Regions from separate parts of the Sphingomonas sp. CCH5-D11 genome, predicted to be linked through region 1. Evidence: predicted binding sites of a transcription regulator. Region 1 holds the regulator's gene; each other region holds the start of a gene.
The links. The regulator LexA, encoded in region 1, represses DNA repair genes until DNA is damaged. The targets are predictions, from matches to a motif close to GTTCCNCNCTTGTTCT.

Region 1 (3,665 bases):
TGACGATCTACGACATGGCCAAGGCGCTCGACAAGCGCATGACCATTGGCGGCGTGCGCCTGCTAGCAAAGCGTGGCGGGAAATCCGGCGACTTCGCCGCTTGAGCGGACAGGCGCCGGGAAGCTTCTTGCCGCCTCATGATGATTGCGGCGATCAGGCTGTTACTTGCGCCGCCGATCTGCCACTCGTTCGCGCATGAGTGACTTGCTTCCCGTCGCCGAAGCGCAGGCGCGCCTGCTTGCAGACAGCCCGGCGGTTTCGGCCGAGACGCTACCCATCACGCAGGCCTTCGGCCGCTGGGCGGCAGCCCCGATCACCGCCCGGCGAACGCAGCCCGCGCATGATCTGTCGGCGATGGACGGTTATGCGCTGCGCTTCGATGATCTACCGGGGCCGTGGCGCGTTATCGGGGAAAGTGCCGCCGGCCGGCCGTTCACCGGTTCGGTCGCGTCGGGCGAAGCGGTGCGGATCTTCACCGGCGCTGTGATGCCGGATGGCGCGGACACGGTGCTGATACAGGAAGAAGCCGGCCGCGAGGGTGAGCGGCTGATCCTCGACGGCGAAGGGCCGCTGCGCCGGAGGGGCAATGTCCGGCGCGAGGGCCTCGACTTTACGGAAGGAGACACATTGGTCGCGGCGGGCGAGCGGTTGACGCCGGCGCGGCTGGCGGTGGCAGCGACCGGAGGCGCGGGCGACGTGGCGGTGCGGCGCCGCGTCCGCGTGGCAATCGCAGCGACCGGAGACGAACTGGTCGAGCCGGGCACGCCGTTCACGCCAAACGTGCTGCCGGAATCGAACCGGCTGCTGCTGCGCGCGCTGCTCGCTGACCTGCCGGTCGAGATCATCGACCTTGGCATTCTGCCGGATCGGCTTGAGGTTCTGCGCGATGCGTTCACCGAGGTTCAGGCGGACCTTCTGGTCACCACCGGCGGTGCCTCCGTCGGCGATCACGACCTGGTGCAGCCAGCCCTGCGTGCGGCGGGCGCCACGATCGATTTCTGGCGCATCGCGCTGCGCCCCGGCAAGCCGCTGATGGCTGGACGGCTGGGCGACATGGCGGTGCTCGGCCTGCCCGGCAATCCTGTTTCCGCGTTCGTGACGACCATCCTCTTCGTCAAGCCGCTGGTGGCCCATCTGGCCGGCGCGGCTAGGCCCTTCCCGGTCACGACCCAGGCCGTTCTTGGGGAGGACATCGCCGCGAATGGCCCGCGGACCGATTACATGCGGGCCGAATTGCGCGGCGGAGAGGCATTCGTGGCCAGCATTCAGGATAGTTCGATGCTGCTGACCCTGGCACGCGCAGGTTGCCTGATCATACGCCCTCCCCATGACCCGGCCCGACAGCGCGGCGAATCGGCGGAAATCCTGATGATCGCTTGACGCCACCCTTAGCGTTCCTTAAAGGTTCCTCGTCTGTTCGCGGCGGAGGCGATGCGATGCTTACCAGGAAACAGCACGAGCTGATCTGTTTCATCAATGACCGGCTGGCGGAGACCGGCGTGTCCCCTTCGTTCGAGGAAATGAAGGAGGCGCTGGACCTCAAGTCCAAGTCCGGCGTGCATCGCCTGATCTCGGCGCTGGAGGAACGCGGCTTTCTGAAGCGTCTGCCCAATCGGGCCCGCGCGCTGGAAGTGCTGAAGATGCCGGAGCGGTCGGAGGCGAAGCCCTCGCCGGCGCCTGCCTCCACGCGGCGCATCGTGCCGGAGCCCGCCAACGACGTGGTGGAGGTGCCGCTGCATGGCCGGATCGCCGCCGGTGTTCCGATCGAGGCCATCGAGGGGGCGAGCACATTGCCGGTTCCCGCTGCCTTGCTGGGATCCGGCGAGCATTTCGCTTTGGAAGTTGCCGGCGACTCGATGGTCGAGGCCGGCATTCTTGACGGTGACTTCGCCCTGATCCGCAAGCAGGACGTGGCGCGTGACGGGGAAATCGTCGTGGCGCTGATTGAGGATAGCGAGGCGACGTTGAAGTATTTCCGGCGCGAGGGGGCGATGATCCGGCTGGATCCGGCCAACCGCTCCTATGATCCGCAGCGCTATGCGCCCGCCCAGGTGCGGGTGCAGGGCAAGCTCGCCGGGATACTGCGCCGCTACTCCTGATCCGGGTGGGATCCGGATGGCGTATGGAGACGAACGTCGGACCGGTCGAAACTCAGCGCGCGTGCTCAGCGATGAGGGTCAGACCGAACGGGTGACAATCAGCGCGGGCGCTCGGCATTGATCGCTGCCAGCACCCACGGGTGAGTATCGCCGGCCCGGTGGACGGTACGGACATCCGCCGCCTCAAGCGTGATCGCCACGCCGCCTGTTTGAGCCAGCACTGCCCGGTCAAGGCGCAACCATCGAGGTGTGCAGCCACGCGGTAGCCAGCGCTCGCTGATGACGATGTCCGCCGATCGACAGGCGTCCAGCATGTCAGCGATCGGCACCAGATAGCTGCTTCTGGTCGCCAGGATCCGCCATCGCCGCCCTCCCTGCAACAGATCCGATCGGCACAGGTCCCGGCTGCATGCGGCATCGGCCTGATCCGACAGGGTGACGGGCTCTTCCTCTGCGCCGCCGGTCTCGGCCAGCATGTCGCGCGCATAATCGCCCACCCTGTCGCGTAACAGCGCGATGCGTCCGCCGGGCAGTCGAAGCGCCACGTGCCTGCCGTCTCCGGTGACCAATATATCGGGCGGCGGCGTGATCCCGGTCCAAAGCACACCGAATGCGATGGGAAGGAGGCCGAGAATACGCCAGTCGGTTCGCCACAGCGCCAGCCACAGACCGCCAGCCGCGATCAGGGCAAAGGCGGGGACGGGCATCACAGGGAGTGCAGTCGTAGCGCCGGGTGCCTGGGCGGTGAAGTGCGCAATGAAGAGCAGCAGCGTCAGCGCTTGCCGGGCCAGCCACCAGAGCGGCTCGCCCAGATGGAGCGCGTCGAGCAACAGGGCGGTTGCCTCAAGCGGCATGATCACGAAGGTCGTCAGCGGAATGGCGACCATATTGGCCAGAGCACCGTAAACGCCAGCCTTGTGGAAGTGAAAAACAGCGATCGGCATGAGCGCGATCTCCACCACAAGCCCGGTGAGCAGCAGCGAGCCGCCGCCGCGCAACAGTCGGCCGGGCCAGCCGTCTTCACGTGGCGCGAACCAGGCGCGTACGCGGGGATGCTCGGCCAGTGCGATGATGGCGGTGACCGCGGCGAAGGAGAGTTGAAAGCTCGGGCCGGCAAGCGCCTCCGGCCACAGCAGCAGCACCACCATCGCGCCCGCAGCGACCAGCCGCAACGTCAGCGCCTCTCGCCCCAGCGCCATGGCGGCTAGCACCAGGAGGGCCGCAATGCAGCTTCGAACGGTGGGTACTTCGCCGCCGGTCAGCCAGGTGTAGCCGAGCGCCGCTGCTGCGCCGGCGGTGGCAGCGATCAGCGGCACCCGGCCGGTCAGCGCAAGCCGCATGTTGAGCGCCAGAAGGCGGCTGACCAGCAGCATGGTCAGCCCGACCGCCGCCGTGATGTGAAGCCCGCTGACCGACAGGAGGTGCGCCAGACCCGATGCCCGCATCGCCTCCTGATCCGGTTCAGCGATGCCGCCGGTGTCCCCCGTGGCGAGTGCGGCGGCAATACCTCCGGCGCTTCCGGTCAGGCGAGCCTGGATGTGCTGGGACAAACGGGTACGCACCGGC
Region 2 (5,556 bases), on a different contig from region 1:
AGATCCTGTCGGCCGATGTCGATCTGGTGAGCCCCAATGCGCTTGGCGCGGTGCTGACCGAGCAGTCGATCGGAGCGGTGAAGGCCAAGGTGATCGCCGGTGGCGCCAACAACCAGCTGGCCACCCGCGACGACGGGCGCCGCGTTCATGAGCGCGGCATCCTGTTCGCGCCGGATTATGTGATCAATGCCGGCGGCATCATCAACGTCGGCCTGGAGTATCTGGGCCATGGCGACGAGGCAGAGGTGAAGGCGCGGATCGCCCGCATTCCGGATCGCCTGATCGAGGTGTGGGACGAGAGCGACGCCAGCGGCGATCCCGCAGCGGATGTGGCGGACCGGATCGCGCGGCGACTGATCGGCCGGGGTTGAGCCCTGGGCCGTGAGCGGGGCGGCATGGATCGCCCGCCGCGGCCCATGGCTGCTGTTGAGAGAGGAGCGGGGGAACGCGCCAGTCAATCGATGACGACAGGCGATTTTGCCCATATGGGATAACACCATCGTGCCCGCGCTTCATGCCCTTGCCAATCCTGCGCGCTTCCTGAAGATCGCGCGACCGCTGACCGCCGTGCTCGGCTGGGCAGGGCTGGCGCTGATCGTGATCGGTTGCTGGGCCGGGCTGACGCAGACGCCGCCCGATTACCTGCAGGGCGAATCAGTGCGCATCATGTACGTTCACGTGCCGTCCGCCTGGCTGGGGATGGGCGGATGGAGCGGGATTGCACTTTCCAGCATCGCCTATCTTGTCTGGCGCCATCCGCTGGCCGACGTGGCGGCGCGCGCGATCGCGGTGCCGGGCGCGGCCTTTGCCGCAGTCTGCCTGATCACCGGCGCGATCTGGGGACGCCCGACGTGGGGCACCTATTGGCAGTGGGACGGCCGACTGACCTCCATGCTGCTGCTGTTCTTCGTGTACCTGGGTTATATCGCGCTGGCGCGGGCCGATCGCGAGCGCGGCGGCGACGGCCGGATCGCGGCTTTGTTCGGCATTGCCGGCACGGTGCTGCTGCCCATCATCCGCTATTCCGTGATCTGGTGGAACACGCTGCACCAGGGGCCGAGCATCGGACTGACCCGGTCCACCATCGACGCCTCCATTCTCTGGCCGCTGCCGATCATGCTGAGCGGTTTCAGTTTCCTGTTCGGGGCCATTGTCCTGATGCGGATGCGCGCCCTGCTGGCGATCGCGAAGGCAGAAGCGCGGCTGCGGCGGAGGGCGACGGCGTGAACGCCTGGCCGTTCGTTATCGCTGCCTATGCGGTGGCGCTGGGCACATGCGCGATCATCGCGCTGGCGAGCCTATGGGCGATGCGGCGCGCCGAGAAGGACAGACGATGAAGGCGAAGCATCAGCGGCTCTGGCTCGCGGGCGCCGCGCTGCTGGCGGTTGCCGTGGCGGCGTTGCTCGCGCTGTCCGGCCTGAAGGATCAGGCCGCGTTCTTCTATGCGCCGTCCGATGTTACCCCGGAAGTGCTGGTCGCCGGCCGCGCCGTTCGCCTTGGCGGGATGGTGGCAGGCGGATCGGTGGTCCGGGCGGCGGATGGCGTCACCGTCCACTTCCGCGTCACGGACGGACGAGCGACGACGCCGGTCAGCTTCGCCGGCATCGTGCCGGACCTGTTCCGCGAAAATTCCGGCGTGGTGGCGGAGGGACGTTTCCAGCGCGACGGTTCGTTCATCGCCTCCAACCTGCTGGCCAAGCACGACGAGAAATACATGCCGCCCGAACTTGCGGGCAAGATGCACGAGACCAAGAGCCTGGACCAGTGATGGGCTATGTCGCCCTGGCGGTGATCGGCGCGCTGGCCTTTGCCGCCCTGCTGCTGCTTCGGCTGCCGCGGCTGGTCTGGTCCTTCGCAGGCGCGGCGCTGTTCCTCGGCGCCGCCGGCTATGCCTGGCAGGGCCGGCCGGCGCTCGCGGCAGCACCGGCAAGGCCCGCGGCGAGCCCCGTGCCGGTGGAACCGGAAAGCGTGATCCTGCGCGAGCGGCTGATGGGCCGGTTCACGGCGGACACCGCTTATCTTGTCGCGTCGGATGCGATGCTGCGCGCCGGTGATCGGCGTGCCGCAGCGCAGGTGGTGATGGGCGGCGTTCGCGCGATCCCGCGCAGCTTCATCCTGTGGACGCAGCTTGGCAGCAATCTCGTGATCCTCGATGGCGACCAAGTATCGCCGGCGGCGAAGCTGGCGTTCGGGCGCGCCATGCAGCTAGCGCCCGAGCATCCGGCACCGCCATATTATGCCGCAATCTCCTATATTCGGGCAGGCGATCTGCCGATGGCGCGGCGGCTGATGGCGCGCGCCGTGTCGCTGTCACGCGACGGCACCGAATATAAGCGGCAGCTCGCCGGCCAGTTGCTCGTGCTCGAACGCTATATGGCAGCCGTGGAGCAGACCGGACGATAGTCCCCGACCGGGCGGGACGGATCCGCCGGTCAATCTGCTCGTTCGGCAGCCTGATGCCGTTACTTGCCCCGACCGGTCTTGTCCTGAAGCGCATCGATCCGTTTCGATGCCTCGGCCTTGGTCAGCTCTTCATCGAACTGCTCATGCGCCTCTTCGCTCAAGGTCTTGAGATAGCTGGCCTGCGCGCCCGTCATCGGCTCATCGCCAGTGGTCCAATCGTCCGGGTCCTTTTCCGCGTTCGAGAACGGCTCACTCTTGGGGTTGTTGTCCGACATGTCGGTCTCCTTCAAACGTGGAACTCATCCGTTCCGGTAATGTTCCCCTTGCGGCGCAGGTGCGAAGTGCTAGGCGCGCCCAGGCTTTTACAGGATGACGGTGGTTTTCTTCCCCTTGAACCTGGCGCTGGTTGACTGTCGGTGAGCACAGTTGCTCCCCCCGTCACGCCGGCCATCACGCCACATCACCATCACGGTGATGGGCTGGGCAAGCTGGCGCTCGGCGCGATCGGCGTCGTCTATGGCGACATCGGCACCAGCCCGCTTTACGCGATGAAGGAAGTGTTTGTCGGTCACCACCCGCTTGCGGTGGACCGGCTCCACATCTTCGGCGTGCTGAGCCTCGTCTTCTGGTCGCTCGTGCTGATCGTGACGTTCAAATACGTGATGGTCATCCTGCGCGCCGACAACAACGGAGAAGGCGGGAGCCTGGCGCTGCTCGCCCTGATCCAGCGGCGGAGCGGCGCGGGGAAGCGATGGGGGCCGAGCCTCGTCATGCTCGGCGTGCTCGCAACGGCCATGTTCTTCGGCGATTGCATGATCACGCCCGCCATGTCGGTGCTGTCCGCTGTGGAGGGGCTGGCGACGGTGGAGCAGACGTTCGACAGTTTCGTCATCCCCATCGCGGTGACGATCCTGATCGGCCTGTTCTATCTCCAGTCGGTCGGCACGGCGCGGGTCGGCAAGTTGTTCGGCCCGATCATGGTGGTCTATTTCATCACCTTGTCGGTGCTCGGCCTCATTCACGTGATCGCGCAGCCGGAGATCCTGCTGGCGCTCGATCCGCGATGGGCGGTGCGCTTCGCCGCGACGGACGGGACGTTGGCGTTTCTGGCGCTCGGCTCGGTGGTGCTGGCAGTGACGGGGGCGGAAGCGCTGTACGCCGACATGGGGCATTTCGGACGCAAGCCGATCGCCTTTGCCTGGCTGTGGTTCGTCTTCCCTGCGCTGATGCTCAATTACCTGGGGCAGGGCGCGTTGATGCTGGCTGACCCGGCCAGCGCCAAGAACCCGTTCTTCCTGATGGCGCCGGAGGAATGGCGCCTGCCTCTGGTCATCCTCGCCACCATGGCGACCGTGATCGCCAGCCAGGCGGTGATCACCGGCGCTTATTCGGTGGTGCAGCAGGCGGTGCAGCTTGGCCTCATGCCGCGGTTGCGGATCGACCACACCAGCGCGTCGGCGGCCGGGCAGATCTACATTCCGTCGATCAACTGGGCGTTGATGGCGATGGTGCTGCTGCTGATCCTGGGCTTTCAGGAATCGTCGAACCTTGCCGCCGCTTATGGCATCGCGGTGACGGGCACGATGTTCATCTCGACCTGCATGGTGGCGGTGCTGATCCAGCGCGTCTGGCACTGGCCGCTGGCGGCGGTGCTGCCGTTCGTCGCCAGCTTCCTGCTGATCGATGGCCTGTACCTGTCGTCGAACCTGACGAAGGTGCCGGACGGCGGCTGGTTCCCGCTGCTGGTGGCGATCATCGTCTTCATCCTGCTCACCACCTGGGCGACCGGGCGCAAGCTGATGCTGGAGCGGATGCGCGAGGGCGCGATGCCGATCAAGGTGTTCATCGGCTCCGCGGCCAACAGCGCGACCCGGGTGTCAGGGACGGCGGTGTTCATGACCTCAACGCCAGAAGGCGTGCCGCCGGCGCTGCTGCACAATCTGAAGCACAATCGGGTGCTGCACGATCGCGTGATCCTGCTGACGGTGAAGGTGACGGACATGCCGTTCTTCCCGGAGCAGGACCGGTTCAACCATGAGGCGCTGGGCGAGGGCTTCCACCGCGTGATCCTGCGTTACGGCTTCATGGAATCGCCGGATATCCCGGCGGCGCTCAAGTCCTTTGATCGCTGCGGCGGCGAGTTCCGGATGATGGAGACGAGCTTCTTCCTCTCCCGCCAGACGCTGCTGGCCTCCGCGCATCCGGGCATGGCGCTATGGCGCGAGAAGCTGTTCGCGTGGATGCTGCGCAATGCGGAAAGCGCGATGGAGTTCTTCCGCCTGCCGACGAACCGCGTGGTCGAACTCGGGAGCCAGATCGAGATTTGAGCGGCCAGCCTCCGGCTCCGATCATCGTGACCGCCGTGTTCGGGCGGTCCGACCAGGCGTGGTTCGACGATCTGCGGCAACGGCACTTCCCGCCCGAGCGCAACGTGCTGGCCGCGCATCTGACGATGTTCCACCACCTGCCGCCCAGCGCGGCCGACGAGCTGAAATGGCGGCTGGCAGAGGAAACGCGCGGCGTGCCCGCGCCGGCCGCGGCGCTTGCGGGCCCGTTCTCGCTCGGGCGCGGCGTTGCCTATCGCATTGACAGCGCCGGCCTGGAGGCGGTGCGCGCGCGGATTGCCGAGGCGTTTGCCGGCCTGCTGACGCCGCAGGACCAGGCTGGCTGGCGGCCGCATGTGACGGTTCAGAACAAGGTGGAGCCAGCAACGGCAAAGGTGCTGCTGGCGGACCTCAAAGCTGCGTTCCGGCCGCGCCCGCTCATCATCGATGGGCTGGCGACATGGTGGTATCGCGGGGGGCCTTGGGAGCCGCTTTCCCAGCACCGCTTCCGGCGGGATTAGCGCGCAGGCGCATCGGCGCGCCACCCCGGCGAGGGTGCGATCAGGCGTTGCTGTTGTCGGAAAATGGTAGCGGAGGAGGGACTTGAACCCCCGACACGCGGATTATGATTCCGCTGCTCTAACCAGCTGAGCTACTCCGCCCCAAGGGCATTCACCGCGACAATTCCGCCGGGCGAGGCGCGCCTGATAGCAGCGCTTTCGCCCGGGTCAAGCGGGAACGCCAAAGAGATCGTGTTCGTCCGCATCCTCGATCGTGACGCTGACGATATCGCCTTCCGAAAGATGGCCGGCGTCACGCAGGTGCACCT
Region 3 (5,556 bases), on a different contig from region 1:
AATTTGAAGGGCGGCTGAGGGCCCTTTCCTGCGTTCGCACTGAGCCTGTCGAAGTGCGGGCCCGGGGCGCAGCGTTTGGGGCACGTCCTTCGACTGGCTCAGGGCGAACGGATTGGGGTTCGCACACCCGCGCGACCATGCCGCCCAGCGTGCGGCCGGTGTCGAAAAAGGCGGCGACGCCGGGCACCTGCGCACCGGCGTCGTTGGAGCCGCAGCGGGCGTATTTGTCGGGATGCGGGCCTTCGCCGGGGTAGCGGACCGACGGCATCGCATTCCAGCGCGCCAGCGCAGCGGCGGCGCGGTCGTCGGCATTGGGATCGAGGCCGTCGAAGCCGCGCCAGCGCTTGCTGGGCACGTCCTCAGGATCGGGGCGGACGGGCAGCGTCGTGCGCACCGGACGCGTGCCCTCGTCAGGCGGCATGGCCTTGAAGGGATTGTCGGCGGCTTCGCTGCGGCGACCCATCTCGCGCATTGGCGGACGCTGGTGTTCGGGCATCGCCTCGATCCGGCGCGCGACATCCTCGCGCGTCGATTGCGACCATGGTTTTTCGGCTTGGGGTTCCGGCGCAGCCGCGTCCGACCGCGCCCAGCGCGCGCCGGGGCGCCAGCCGGTGTTCTTGGGCGCGTCGCACTGCAGCACCTGCTCCTCCGCCACGGCGGCGGCGAGCGGGGCGATGTCGAGGGGGGACCCCGAGTCGGAGCCGGTATCAGGCCGCGGCGGTGCGCGGCGCCGCTCGGCCCGGCGCACGCGATCGATCGCCCAGTGCGGCAGGTAGAGAAAGGCGACCCGTGTCATCGCAGGCCTCCATCAAGGTGGTGAAAGGATCGCCGCCGCGCTGACGTTCGAGCGCGACGGTCCAGCGCGCCCGGCCCATGCCGTGGCGCGAGGGAGCGGAAGGGGCGGAGGTGATCCGCCAGCGGGTGAGCGCGGCGGACGGTGTGCCGAGCGGGTCGGCATCCTCGCGCGGGTGGCGGCGCAGGAGGAGGGCAATGGTGCGCCCGCCCTCCGCGGCGAGCTGGAGACGGCGGGTGGCACCCATGGTGGCACGCTTCACCTCGCCGATCACCGCGCCGAGGCCGCGGTGGCGCAGCCCCTCCTCCATCAGCGCGAGCAGCTCGGCATCGTCGCGCGCCTCGGCATAGAGGACGCGCTCGGGCGAGAGGCCGGCCTGATAGAGACCGGGCGCAAACAGGTCGCGCCGGCGGACAACCCAGAGTATCGGGCCCCAGGCGCGCGCAGCGATTCCGGCGATGAACAGGGTGGCGGCGGCATCGTCGCCCAGGTTCGCGGTGCCGGCGGCGATTTCGTGCAGCGCATCGAGCCGGAGGCCGCCATCGGCGATCCGCTGGTCGAACGATGGGATGCCGAACGGCAGTGTCTCACGCCGGCGATAACCGTCGCCCTCGATGGCGCGGAGCGTTTCGCGTAGCTCGGCAATGATGGCTGGGGATGACACGGGCACGACTCGATTAAGCTATGTGTTCCTATTTTGTTCCTATTCTCAGCGGAGTCAATCGTGGGACTCGTGAAGGGCAGGACACCCAGTTAGTCATGCCGGGCTTGTCCCGGCATCCACCGAGCCGCGCACCTTTTAGCGATCCAATTTGCGGCACCCTGGACCCCGGCACAAAGCCGGGATGACGGATGCGGCGCGGCGTGCGCTACCGTTTCCCCGCTACGTATCCCGGCCGCCGTGCCGGGATCCAGGGTGCCGCGAACTCATCGGCTTCAGCGTGCGCGGAACCTTGGATCCCGGCGCAAGGCCGGGATGACGAGGCGTGCTTGTGATGACCGGCCTATGCTGACGTTCGGCTTGCGGATGGCTGGACCCGGCACAGGGCTGGGGTGACGAAGCTGGTGAGGTGACTGCGGAACTCTGCAATCGCAGCCGCTCTCCCGTAACATAGTTGCGTGCAAATTACGTTGCGCCGCCTTGAAATTTTATAACAACGAAGCGATGATGGCGCCAGCGCGTTTAAGACGCGTCATCATACCGGAGAGACCATGGCGGACGCCGCCCGCAGCAACCTGAAACCGCTCGCGCTGCATGTGCCCGAGCCCAAGTTCCGCCCCGGCGACACGGTGGATTTCGCCGATGTCGACATCCCGGCGGCCGGCGCGGCGCCGCGGCCCGATACCGCCGCCGATGCGCGCGGATTCACCGATCTCGCCTATACGATGGTGCGCGTGCTCGGCGACGACAATCGCGCGGTGGGGCCGTGGGATCCCAAGCTCTCGCCCGACACGCTGCGCCGCATGCTGCGCCACATGGCGATGGTGCGCGCGTTCGACGAGCGCATGTTCCGCGCGCAGCGGCAGGGCAAGACGAGCTTCTACATGAAGTCGCTGGGCGAGGAGGCGGTGGCGGTGCCGCAGGCCTATGCGTTGGATGCCGACGACATGTGCTTCCCCTCGTATCGCCAGCAGGGGCTGCTGATCGCGCGCGGCTGCCCGCTGGTCGACATGATGAACCAGATCTATTCCAACTCGGGCGACAAGCTGCAGGGCAAGCAGCTGCCGATCATGTATTCGGAGAAGCGCTTCGGCTTCTTCTCGATCTCGGGCAATCTGACGACGCAATATCCGCAGGCGGTGGGCTGGGCGATGGCCTCCGCGTCGAAGGGCGACACGCGGATCGCGGCGACCTGGTGCGGCGAGGGCTCGACCGCGGAGGGGGATTTCCACTCCGCGCTGACCTTCGCCACCGTCTATCGCGCGCCGGTGATCTTCAACGTCGTCAACAACCAATGGGCGATTTCGAGCTTCTCGGGCTTCGCCGGGGCGGAGGCCACGACCTTTGCCGCGCGCGCGATCGGCTATGGGATCGCGGGCCTCAGGGTCGACGGGAATGACGCGCTGGCCGTCTATGCGGCGACTTTATGGGCGGCCGAGCGGGCGCGGACCAACCAGGGGCCGACGCTGATCGAGCATTTCACCTATCGCGCCGAGGGACACTCCACATCGGACGATCCGTCGCAATATCGCTCGGCCGGGGAGCCGACGGCATGGCCGCTGGGCGATCCGATCCGGCGGCTGAAGGATCATCTGATCACCATCGGCGAGTGGGATGAGGAGCGGCAGGCGGCGATGGATCGCGAGGTCGCCGACGAGGTGAAGGCGGCGCAGAAGGAGGCCGAGAAGAACGGCATCCTCGGGCATGGGCTGCACCAGCCGCTCGATACTTTGTTCGATGGGGTGTTCGAGGAGATGCCGTGGCATTTGCGCGAGCAGCGCCAGCAGATGATCGACGAAGAGACCGAGAGCGGGCGACCGTGGGATCGGAAGTGAGCCTCGCTTCGCCCTCTCCCCTGGAAAGGGGAGAGGGTTGCGCAGACTTGGCAGCTCGCTGCCTAGTCGTAGCTGGGAGAGGGGTCGGGCGAGCCGCAGGCTCGCGCGCCGCGTGGCGGCGCCCACCCCTCTCCCAACCTCCGCTAGGCGGCTGCGCCGCCAAGCTCCGGTATCCCTCTCCCCTCCTTCGGAGTGGCGAGGGCAGGAAAGTCATATGACCGACGTGATTGAAGAACAGCAGGCCACTACCGCCCGCATGAACATGATCCAGGCGATCAACTCCGCCATGGACGTGATGATGGATCGCGACCCGGGCGTCGTCGTGATGGGCGAGGATGTCGGCTATTTTGGCGGCGTGTTCCGCGCCACTGCGGGGCTGCAGGCGAAATATGGCAAGACGCGCGTGTTCGATACGCCGATTACCGAGATCGGAATCATCGGCGTGTCGATCGGCATGGGCGCATACGGCCTGCGCCCCGTCCCCGAGATCCAGTTCGCCGATTACATCTATCCGGCGCTCGACCAGCTGGTCAGCGAAGCGGCGCGATTGCGCTATCGCTCGGATGGGGAGTTCACCGCGCCGATTACCGTGCGATCGCCGTTTGGCGGTGGCATCTTCGGCGGGCAGACGCATTCGCAGTCGCCCGAGGGCATCTTCACCCACGTTTCCGGGCTGAAGACGGTGATCCCGTCGACGCCCTATGATGCCAAGGGGCTGCTGATCGCGTCCATCGAGGACAACGATCCCGTGATCTTCTTCGAGCCAAAGCGCATCTACAACGGGCCGTTCAACGGCCATTGGGATCGCCCGGCGGCCAACTGGTCCAAGCATCCCGCCGGCGAGGTGCCGACCGGTTACTACAAGATCCCGCTCGGCAAGGCGGCGGTGGTGCGCGCGGGCGAGGCGGTGACGATGCTCGCTTATGGCACGATGGTGCACGTCTGCGCCCAGGTCGTGGAGGATACCGGCGTCGATGCCGAGATTATCGACCTGCGCACGCTCGTGCCGCTCGATATCGAGACGATCGAGGACAGCGTGAAGAAGACCGGGCGCTGCCTGATCGTCCATGAGGCGACGCGCACCGGCGGGTTCGGCGCGGAGCTGTCGGCATTGGTGCAGGAGCGGTGCTTCTATCACCTGGAAGCGCCGGTCGAGCGCGTGACCGGCTTCGACACGCCGTATCCGCACAGCCTGGAATGGGCGTATTTCCCCGGCCCCGTGCGCATCGGCATGGCGCTGAAGAAGATCCTGAAGGACTGATGATTCCCTAGGGGCAAACGCCCACCCACCCCGTTCGTCCCGAGCGAAGTCGAGGGACGGGGTTCGCGAGACCGGTGTCTCGACTTCGCTCGACACGAACGGAAACAAGAACAATGGCGCGTTTTACCTTCAAGCTGCCGGATATCGGCGAAGGCATTGCCGAGGCGGAAATCGTCGGCTGGCACGTCAAGGTCGGCGACCGGGTCGAGGAAGACCAGAATATCGCCGACATGATGACCGACAAGGCGACCGTCGAAATGGAATCCCCGGTGTCCGGGACGGTGGTGGAGCTGGCCGGAGAGGTTGGCGACCAGGTGGCGATCGGCGCGATGCTGGTGGTGATCGAGACCGAGGGTGAGGTGTCGGCTGAGGCTGACCCCGCGCAGAAGCTCGGCGGCGAGGATGAGGCCGAGGCGTTCGAGGCGGAGAACCCGGGGGTCGAGGAGGTGGTGGAAACTCCCTCTCCCCTCGGGAGAGAGGGCAGGGGAGAGGGGCAGTCAGAGGCGGCAGGCGTTGGCGCTTCGATTACGCCCGACACTGCCCCTCTCCCCGACCCTCTCCCCGCAAGCGGGGAGAGGGAGAAGGCAGTGCTCGCTTCCCCCGCCGTCCGTGCGCGGGCGAAGGATCTGGGCGTCGATCTCACCCAGGTGAAGATCGCCGAGGGCGACCGCATCCGCCACGCGGATCTCGACGCTTATCTGCGCTACGCGGGCGGGCAGGGCTATCACGCCCCCCACGCCAGCCGCGCCCGCGAGGACGAGCAGGTTCGTGTCATCGGCATGCGCCGCCGCATCGCCGAGAACATGGCCGCGTCGAAGCGCCACATTCCGCATTTCACCTATGTCGACGAGATCGACGTTACCGCGCTGGAGGACATGCGCGCGGACCTGAACGACAATCGCGGGCAGCGGCCGAAGCTCACCATGCTGCCGTTCCTGATCGTCGCGATCTGCCGCACCTTGCCGCAATTTCCGATGCTCAACGCTCGCTATGACGACGAGGCGGG
Region 4 (5,556 bases), on a different contig from region 1:
ACGCGGATGTCGTGGCTGTCGGGCATCGTGGGAGCGCGCCCATCCCGATGGGCCGGGCTGTAGGGTCCGCGGCGTCCAGGAGCGCGGACGAGATCAGTCCTTTGCGCATGCGTGGCCAAAAAGAATGGCTGCGGAATAGCTTGCGAAGATCGCGTGTGGTCGGACCAGCGCTTGCGGTCTGCCATTTGGTGGATCTTATGATCCGGGGAATTCGGCGCAGGGCGCCAGAGCCCGCCAACGGCGGGGAACGGGACCCCGCCCGCGTTATCGCGCAAATGCGCGCGGGATCGGTCGAGCCTCCGCCACTTTCTAACGTAGGCAAGGGCTCTCTGCCGCAGATCCTCAACTGCCCTGCGGATGCCGAGCCAAGCCCGACATGAGGAAGGTGAGATCTGCAACGTCGCGCCTACGGGGGCGGTGATTTAGATCTGATGCTTCGGACGACGCGCCCGCTCTTTCGTGTCCGCGCACCGCGATGCAGCCTGCTGATGAGAAGGCTCGCAACAAGCAAAGGGCCGATCACCTGACGGTGACCGACCCTTCATGATGTTTGCCGCGGGTGGCGGATCAGATGTCGTCGTCTTCCGACGGACCAGCCATCAGCTCCTCGCTGAGGCCTTCCTGGCGCATGCGGATGGACCGCTCCAGACGCTCTGCGACTTCCTTGTTCTCGCGCAGGTAATTCTTCGCATTCTCCCGGCCTTGGCCGATGCGGATCGAATCATAGCTGAACCAGGAACCGGACTTTTCAACGAGCCCGGCCTTCACGCCCAGGTCGATGACCTCGCCGAGCTTGGAAATGCCTTCGCCGAACATGATGTCGAACTCGACCTGCTTGAACGGCGGTGCGACCTTGTTCTTCACCACCTTCACGCGGGTCTGGTTGCCGGTCGCCTCGTCACGATCTTTGATCGAGCCGGTGCGGCGCACGTCGAGACGCACGGAGGCGTAGAACTTCAGCGCGTTGCCGCCGGTCGTGGTTTCGGGCGAGCCGTACATCACACCGATCTTCATGCGGATCTGGTTGATGAAGATGACGAGGCAGCGCGAACGGCTGATCGTGCCGGTCAGCTTGCGCAGCGCCTGGCTCATCAAGCGGGCCTGAAGGCCGACGTGGCTGTCGCCCATCTCACCCTCGATTTCCGCACGCGGCACCAGCGCGGCGACCGAATCGACCACCAGCACGTCGATGGCGTTGGAGCGCACCAGCGTGTCGACGATTTCCAGCGCCTGCTCGCCGGTGTCGGGCTGGGAAACGATCAGCTCATCAATGTCGACGCCAAGCTTCTTGGCATAGCTGGGATCAAGCGCGTGTTCCGCGTCGACGAACGCGGCCATGCCGCCCGCCTTCTGCGCCTCAGCAATGGCGTGTAGCGCGAGCGTGGTCTTGCCCGAGGATTCCGGGCCGAAGATCTCGACAATACGGCCGCGCGGCAAGCCGCCGACGCCAAGCGCAATGTCCAGCCCGAGGCTGCCGGTCGACACCACCTCGACCTTCATCGCCTCCTTCTGGCCCAGCTTCATTGCCGAGCCCTTGCCGAACGCGCGATCAATCTGCGCGAGGGCGGCGTCGAGCGCCTTTTGACGATCCGAGTTCGCGCTTGCCATGTTGTTCGGGATCACCTTCAGATTGGCGGCCATTGATAAGCCCTTTCGCTAAAGCAAGCGCGCGAACCGTTCAACGCGTGAACGCCATGTATTACCTTTGTTCCGATGGAACAAGAGTGGAACAGAGGTATTTTGTTGGACGAAGCGCTTTAGCTAGGGTTTGATCCAGCCAGATTGATCCGCCTCCCCGACGAAGGCAGGGGCCGAGTTGCGCCACAAAGCTGGCGGGCACACCGGATTTTGCCAACGCTTCCCCACCTAGCCCCTGGCCTTCGCCGGGGAGATGCCTCCAGGAGCCTGGATCAATCCCTAGACATGCCCCCGACGCCATCGGGCTGCAAAGCATGAGCAGTCATGTACGCTGAGCAGTGGATCCCGGCACAACGTCGGCACGACACAGCTGGTGGGCGCTATAGGCGTCGCACAGGCCTCGCACATGCCGTGGGTGACGAGCCCCCAGCCGACGTCAGGGCGCGCTAGCGACCGTGGTGGTCGATGCGGGGGATACGGCGGCATTGGCAGCAACCGTGTTCCCCGCCGGGCGATTGGCGATGCGGATCGCCGGATCGCCCTTCATTCCAGGAAAGCGCGGCCACATGCCCTGCGCGAGTGCAGCGCGGCTGACCGACTGCTTGCGCCCGGTCTGCCCCTCATACATCCAGTAATTGCGCATGACGGTGACGACATAGCCACGCGTCTCCCAATAAGGGATGCTTTCAATGTAAAGCAGCGGATCGCCATTATCGCGAACCAGCGAGTTCCACTCGCCCACCGGCTTCGGCCCCGCATTATAGGCAGCGATCACCTTGGGCAGCAGGCCTTGGGTCAGACCCATGTCGCGCAGTTTTTCCAAATGCCGCTGACCGATGTCGATATTGGTCGACGGGCGGGTCAGCGCCGACTTGTCGACCGATATGCCGCGCTCGCGCATGTAATCGGTCGCGGCGGCGGGCATGATCTGCATCAGGCCATAAGCGCCGGCCGGCGACACCACCTTGTTGCGGAAGCCCGATTCCTGCAGCGTATGGGCGTAGACCAGTGCCTTGTCGATCCGCCAGCCGGTGTCGGGCGTCCAGTTCGGCGTGGGATAACGCGTCTCCGCCGTGGCGACGAAACCCTGCGGGCAGTTATGCGCAAGCCAGACCACGCTCGCCGGCAGGTTCATCTGCTCCGTCACGCGCATCAGGCTGGCGAACTCCGTCGCCGGGCCGATCTTCGCCTGCTGACGGATCACCTGATCGGCGGCCTCGGTTTCACCGATCTCCGCCAGTGCCGCCGCGACGCGGACGTTCGGCCGACGCTCCAGGTTCGCCCAGTCGCTGGTCACCTTCTGCGGCTTGACCGCCGCGGTCTGCATGCCGAGCGACTGGCGCGCCAGCTGGCCGTAGAAGGTCTCGCCATATTGCGCCGCACTCTTCAGCCGCGCCTCGATCCGATCCGGACGGCCGCAGGTCATGTCTGCGCGGCTTGCCCAGTAGAGGCCGGCGGCGCGCATGTCGGTATCGCCGGCACTGGCCGAGACGGACTGGAAGCCCTCCGCCGCAGCGGCGCAATCATTCTGCCGCCAGGCCGCGAGCGCGGAGGTCCAGCGCGCATGGGTGGCCCAATCGCCCTGCCCTGCGGCCGCCTTGTCTCCCAGGCGACGCGCATCGCCGTCCAGCCCCTGAAGGAAATAGATCCACGCCACGCGCGATTGCCATTCGGTGGTCGCTTCGGGCGTCAGGCCGCCGGTGGACTCGAGCAATGCCTCGGCCTCCCGCCCCATGTCGCCCTTCACATACGGCTGCATGCGATCGGCGAGGTCGGCGGCGATCGCATCGCTGCGGGTGGCCTTGGCACGAACGCGGATCGGGGCGCCGTCCTGCCAGATGAGCCGCTGATGCACAGGAAGCTGCGGCAGCTCCGCGGCACCACGCACCTTGGCAAGGCGGGCAATCGCCTCCGCCTGTGGCAGTTCCGGCGCCTCGGTCAGGAGGCGGACGAGCGGGTCGAGCTCGACTCGGGGCGAGCCCTTGGCTGTGTAGAGCTCGGCGCGGGCGTAGCTGTGCAAGGGCCCGGGCGCCATTGCGTCCAGCCCGATCTGAGCGTCCTGCCAGCGCTCTTCGCGGATGGCGGCGAAGACCGCGCGATACTGGGTCCGCTGCTCGGCGGTGAGCTGCGAAGGGAGCGAGGGCATGGCCGAAGTGGCGGCACCACGCGCCGCCGACGGCTCGGCAGCAGCCACCGCCGGCGTCATGGCAGCGATGGACACGGCGGCAAGCAACACCCGGTTCACTTCAATCCCCCCATCAACATCTGCAAATCTTTCCAAGCCTCGGCCTTCAGGGCGGGGCGCTCCAACAGCATGCGCGGATGGAAGCTCGCCACGACCTCGCCCTGACTGTCCTTCTTATGGTTAAGCGCGTGCAAACGTCCGCGCGCCTGCATCACATTCGCCGACAGAATGGCACGGCTCGCCGCATCACCCATCACGAGCAGCCGCCGCGGCGCCGCGAGAGCGACGTGGTGGCGCGCGATGTCCGCGAGTTGACTCTCCATGTCCCGCGGCAGACGACCGGCTGCCGGACGGGCGGCACACAGGCTGGCGAGATGGACATCGGCGCGGCTGCGACCGATCGCCGCCAGCATGCGGTCGAACAGGCGACCGGCAGCTCCGCCGAGCAGCGAATCAGACGAATCGCGCTCGGGGCAGTCGATCAGGATCATGATGTCGGCGTCCGCCGGGCCGGTCGCCGGGATCAGTGGCACGCCCCAGCCTGCCTCCGGCGCAGCGCTGCCCGTGCGCCATGTCAGCAGCTCGGCAATGGTGGCCGGCATCGCGACGTTCGGCGACGGCGCCGCCTCGCCCGCGCGGGCCGCCGGGGCGAGTGATGCGAGGGCGGGCGATAGGGGGGCGAGCGGGGCCACGAGCTCCGCCGGCTCGGGCGTGAGCCAATCGAACGGTTCGTCGCCAACCAGCACGTCCACGCCGGCATCGCGCCACCATTCCATTGCGCTTGCCGCGGCTTGCCGCCATTCGATGTTCTGGTCTGCCCCCATATATCGGCGACTAAGCCTTATGGTTGACGTGGCGGTCAATTCGCTCGACAGCCGTGAAAGACGGAACGTTGCCGGCATGCGCCCGAACGCGGGGGCGATGGGCGGGTTGGCAGATGGAGAGAGTAATGAGCGAACGCGAGTCGATGCCGTATGATGTTGTGATCGTGGGTGCGGGGCCGGCGGGCCTCAGCGCGGCGATCCGGCTGAAACAGCTCGCGGCGGAGAAAGAGGCCGACATTTCGGTCTGCGTGCTTGAGAAGGGCAGCGAGGTCGGCGCGCACATCCTGTCGGGCGCGGTGATCGATCCGCGCAGCCTGGACGAGCTGCTCCCCAACTGGCGCGAGGACGGCTGCCCGCTGGCCGAAGTGCCGGTGACTCAGAACATCCACTGGGTGCTGACGAAGGGCGGCAAGTTCAACCTCCCCCACCTGTGGACCCCGCCGTTCCTGCACAACAAGGGCACCTATACCGGCAGCCTGGGCAATCTGTGCCGCTGGCTGGCCGGCAAGGCCGAAGAGCTGGGCGTCGAGATCTTCCCGGGCTTCGCCGCGGCCGAGATCCTGTTCAACGAGGATGGCAGCGTGAAGGGCGTCGCCACCGGAGACATGGGCGTGGCGCGCGACGGCACGCACAAGCCCGACTATCAGCCGGGCCTCGAGCTGCACGCCAAATACACCTTCTTCTCCGAAGGTTGCCGTGGGCACCTGTCTAAGGAGCTGATGCGCATCTTCGACCTGCGCGCCGATTGCGACCCGCAATCCTATGGCCTTGGCATCAAGGAACTGTGGGACATCGACCCCGCGTTGCATGAACCGGGCAAGGTGATCCACACGCAGGGCTGGCCGCTCAGCGAGAGCGAGACAAACGGCGGCGGCTGGATCTATCACCAGGCGAACGGACAGGTCAGCC

Region 2: the regulator LexA is predicted to act here: its motif matches at 2,709-2,724, upstream of AX702_RS07120 (DUF3072 domain-containing protein).
Region 3: the regulator LexA is predicted to act here: its motif matches at 1,482-1,497, upstream of AX702_RS18035 (ImuA family protein).
Region 4: the regulator LexA is predicted to act here: its motif matches at 1,716-1,731, upstream of recA (recombinase RecA).

Annotation. Positions count from the first base shown of each region.
Region 1 is NZ_LSKH01000247.1:133-3,797, reverse strand. It holds partial or broken gene AX702_RS15645 (cyclic pyranopterin monophosphate synthase MoaC) at 1-104, shown strand, start outside; gene AX702_RS15640 (molybdopterin molybdotransferase MoeA) at 196-1,380, shown strand; gene lexA (transcriptional repressor LexA) at 1,437-2,099, shown strand; partial or broken gene AX702_RS15630 (ComEC/Rec2 family competence protein) at 2,198-3,665, opposite strand, start outside.
Region 2 is NZ_LSKH01000108.1:32,368-37,923, forward strand. It holds gene AX702_RS07100 (Glu/Leu/Phe/Val family dehydrogenase) at 1-371, shown strand, start outside; gene ccmC (heme ABC transporter permease CcmC) at 502-1,227, shown strand; gene ccmE (cytochrome c maturation protein CcmE) at 1,334-1,768, shown strand; gene AX702_RS07115 (hypothetical protein) at 1,768-2,403, shown strand; gene AX702_RS07120 (DUF3072 domain-containing protein) at 2,463-2,678, opposite strand; gene AX702_RS07125 (potassium transporter Kup) at 2,820-4,730, shown strand; gene AX702_RS07130 (2'-5' RNA ligase family protein) at 4,727-5,248, shown strand; tRNA gene AX702_RS07135 (tRNA-Met) at 5,313-5,389, opposite strand; gene rimO (30S ribosomal protein S12 methylthiotransferase RimO) at 5,456-5,556, opposite strand, start outside.
Region 3 is NZ_LSKH01000298.1:222-5,777, forward strand. It holds partial or broken gene AX702_RS18030 (hypothetical protein) at 1-796, opposite strand, end outside; gene AX702_RS18035 (ImuA family protein) at 708-1,457, opposite strand; gene AX702_RS18040 (3-methyl-2-oxobutanoate dehydrogenase (2-methylpropanoyl-transferring) subunit alpha) at 2,006-3,289, shown strand; gene AX702_RS18045 (alpha-ketoacid dehydrogenase subunit beta) at 3,546-4,550, shown strand; gene AX702_RS18050 (dihydrolipoamide acetyltransferase family protein) at 4,664-5,556, shown strand, end outside.
Region 4 is NZ_LSKH01000081.1:121,633-127,188, forward strand. It holds gene AX702_RS05250 (class I SAM-dependent methyltransferase) at 1-26, opposite strand, end outside; gene recA (recombinase RecA) at 568-1,641, opposite strand; gene AX702_RS05260 (lytic transglycosylase domain-containing protein) at 2,075-3,844, opposite strand; gene AX702_RS05265 (uracil-DNA glycosylase) at 3,880-4,647, opposite strand; gene AX702_RS05270 (electron transfer flavoprotein-ubiquinone oxidoreductase) at 4,773-5,556, shown strand, end outside.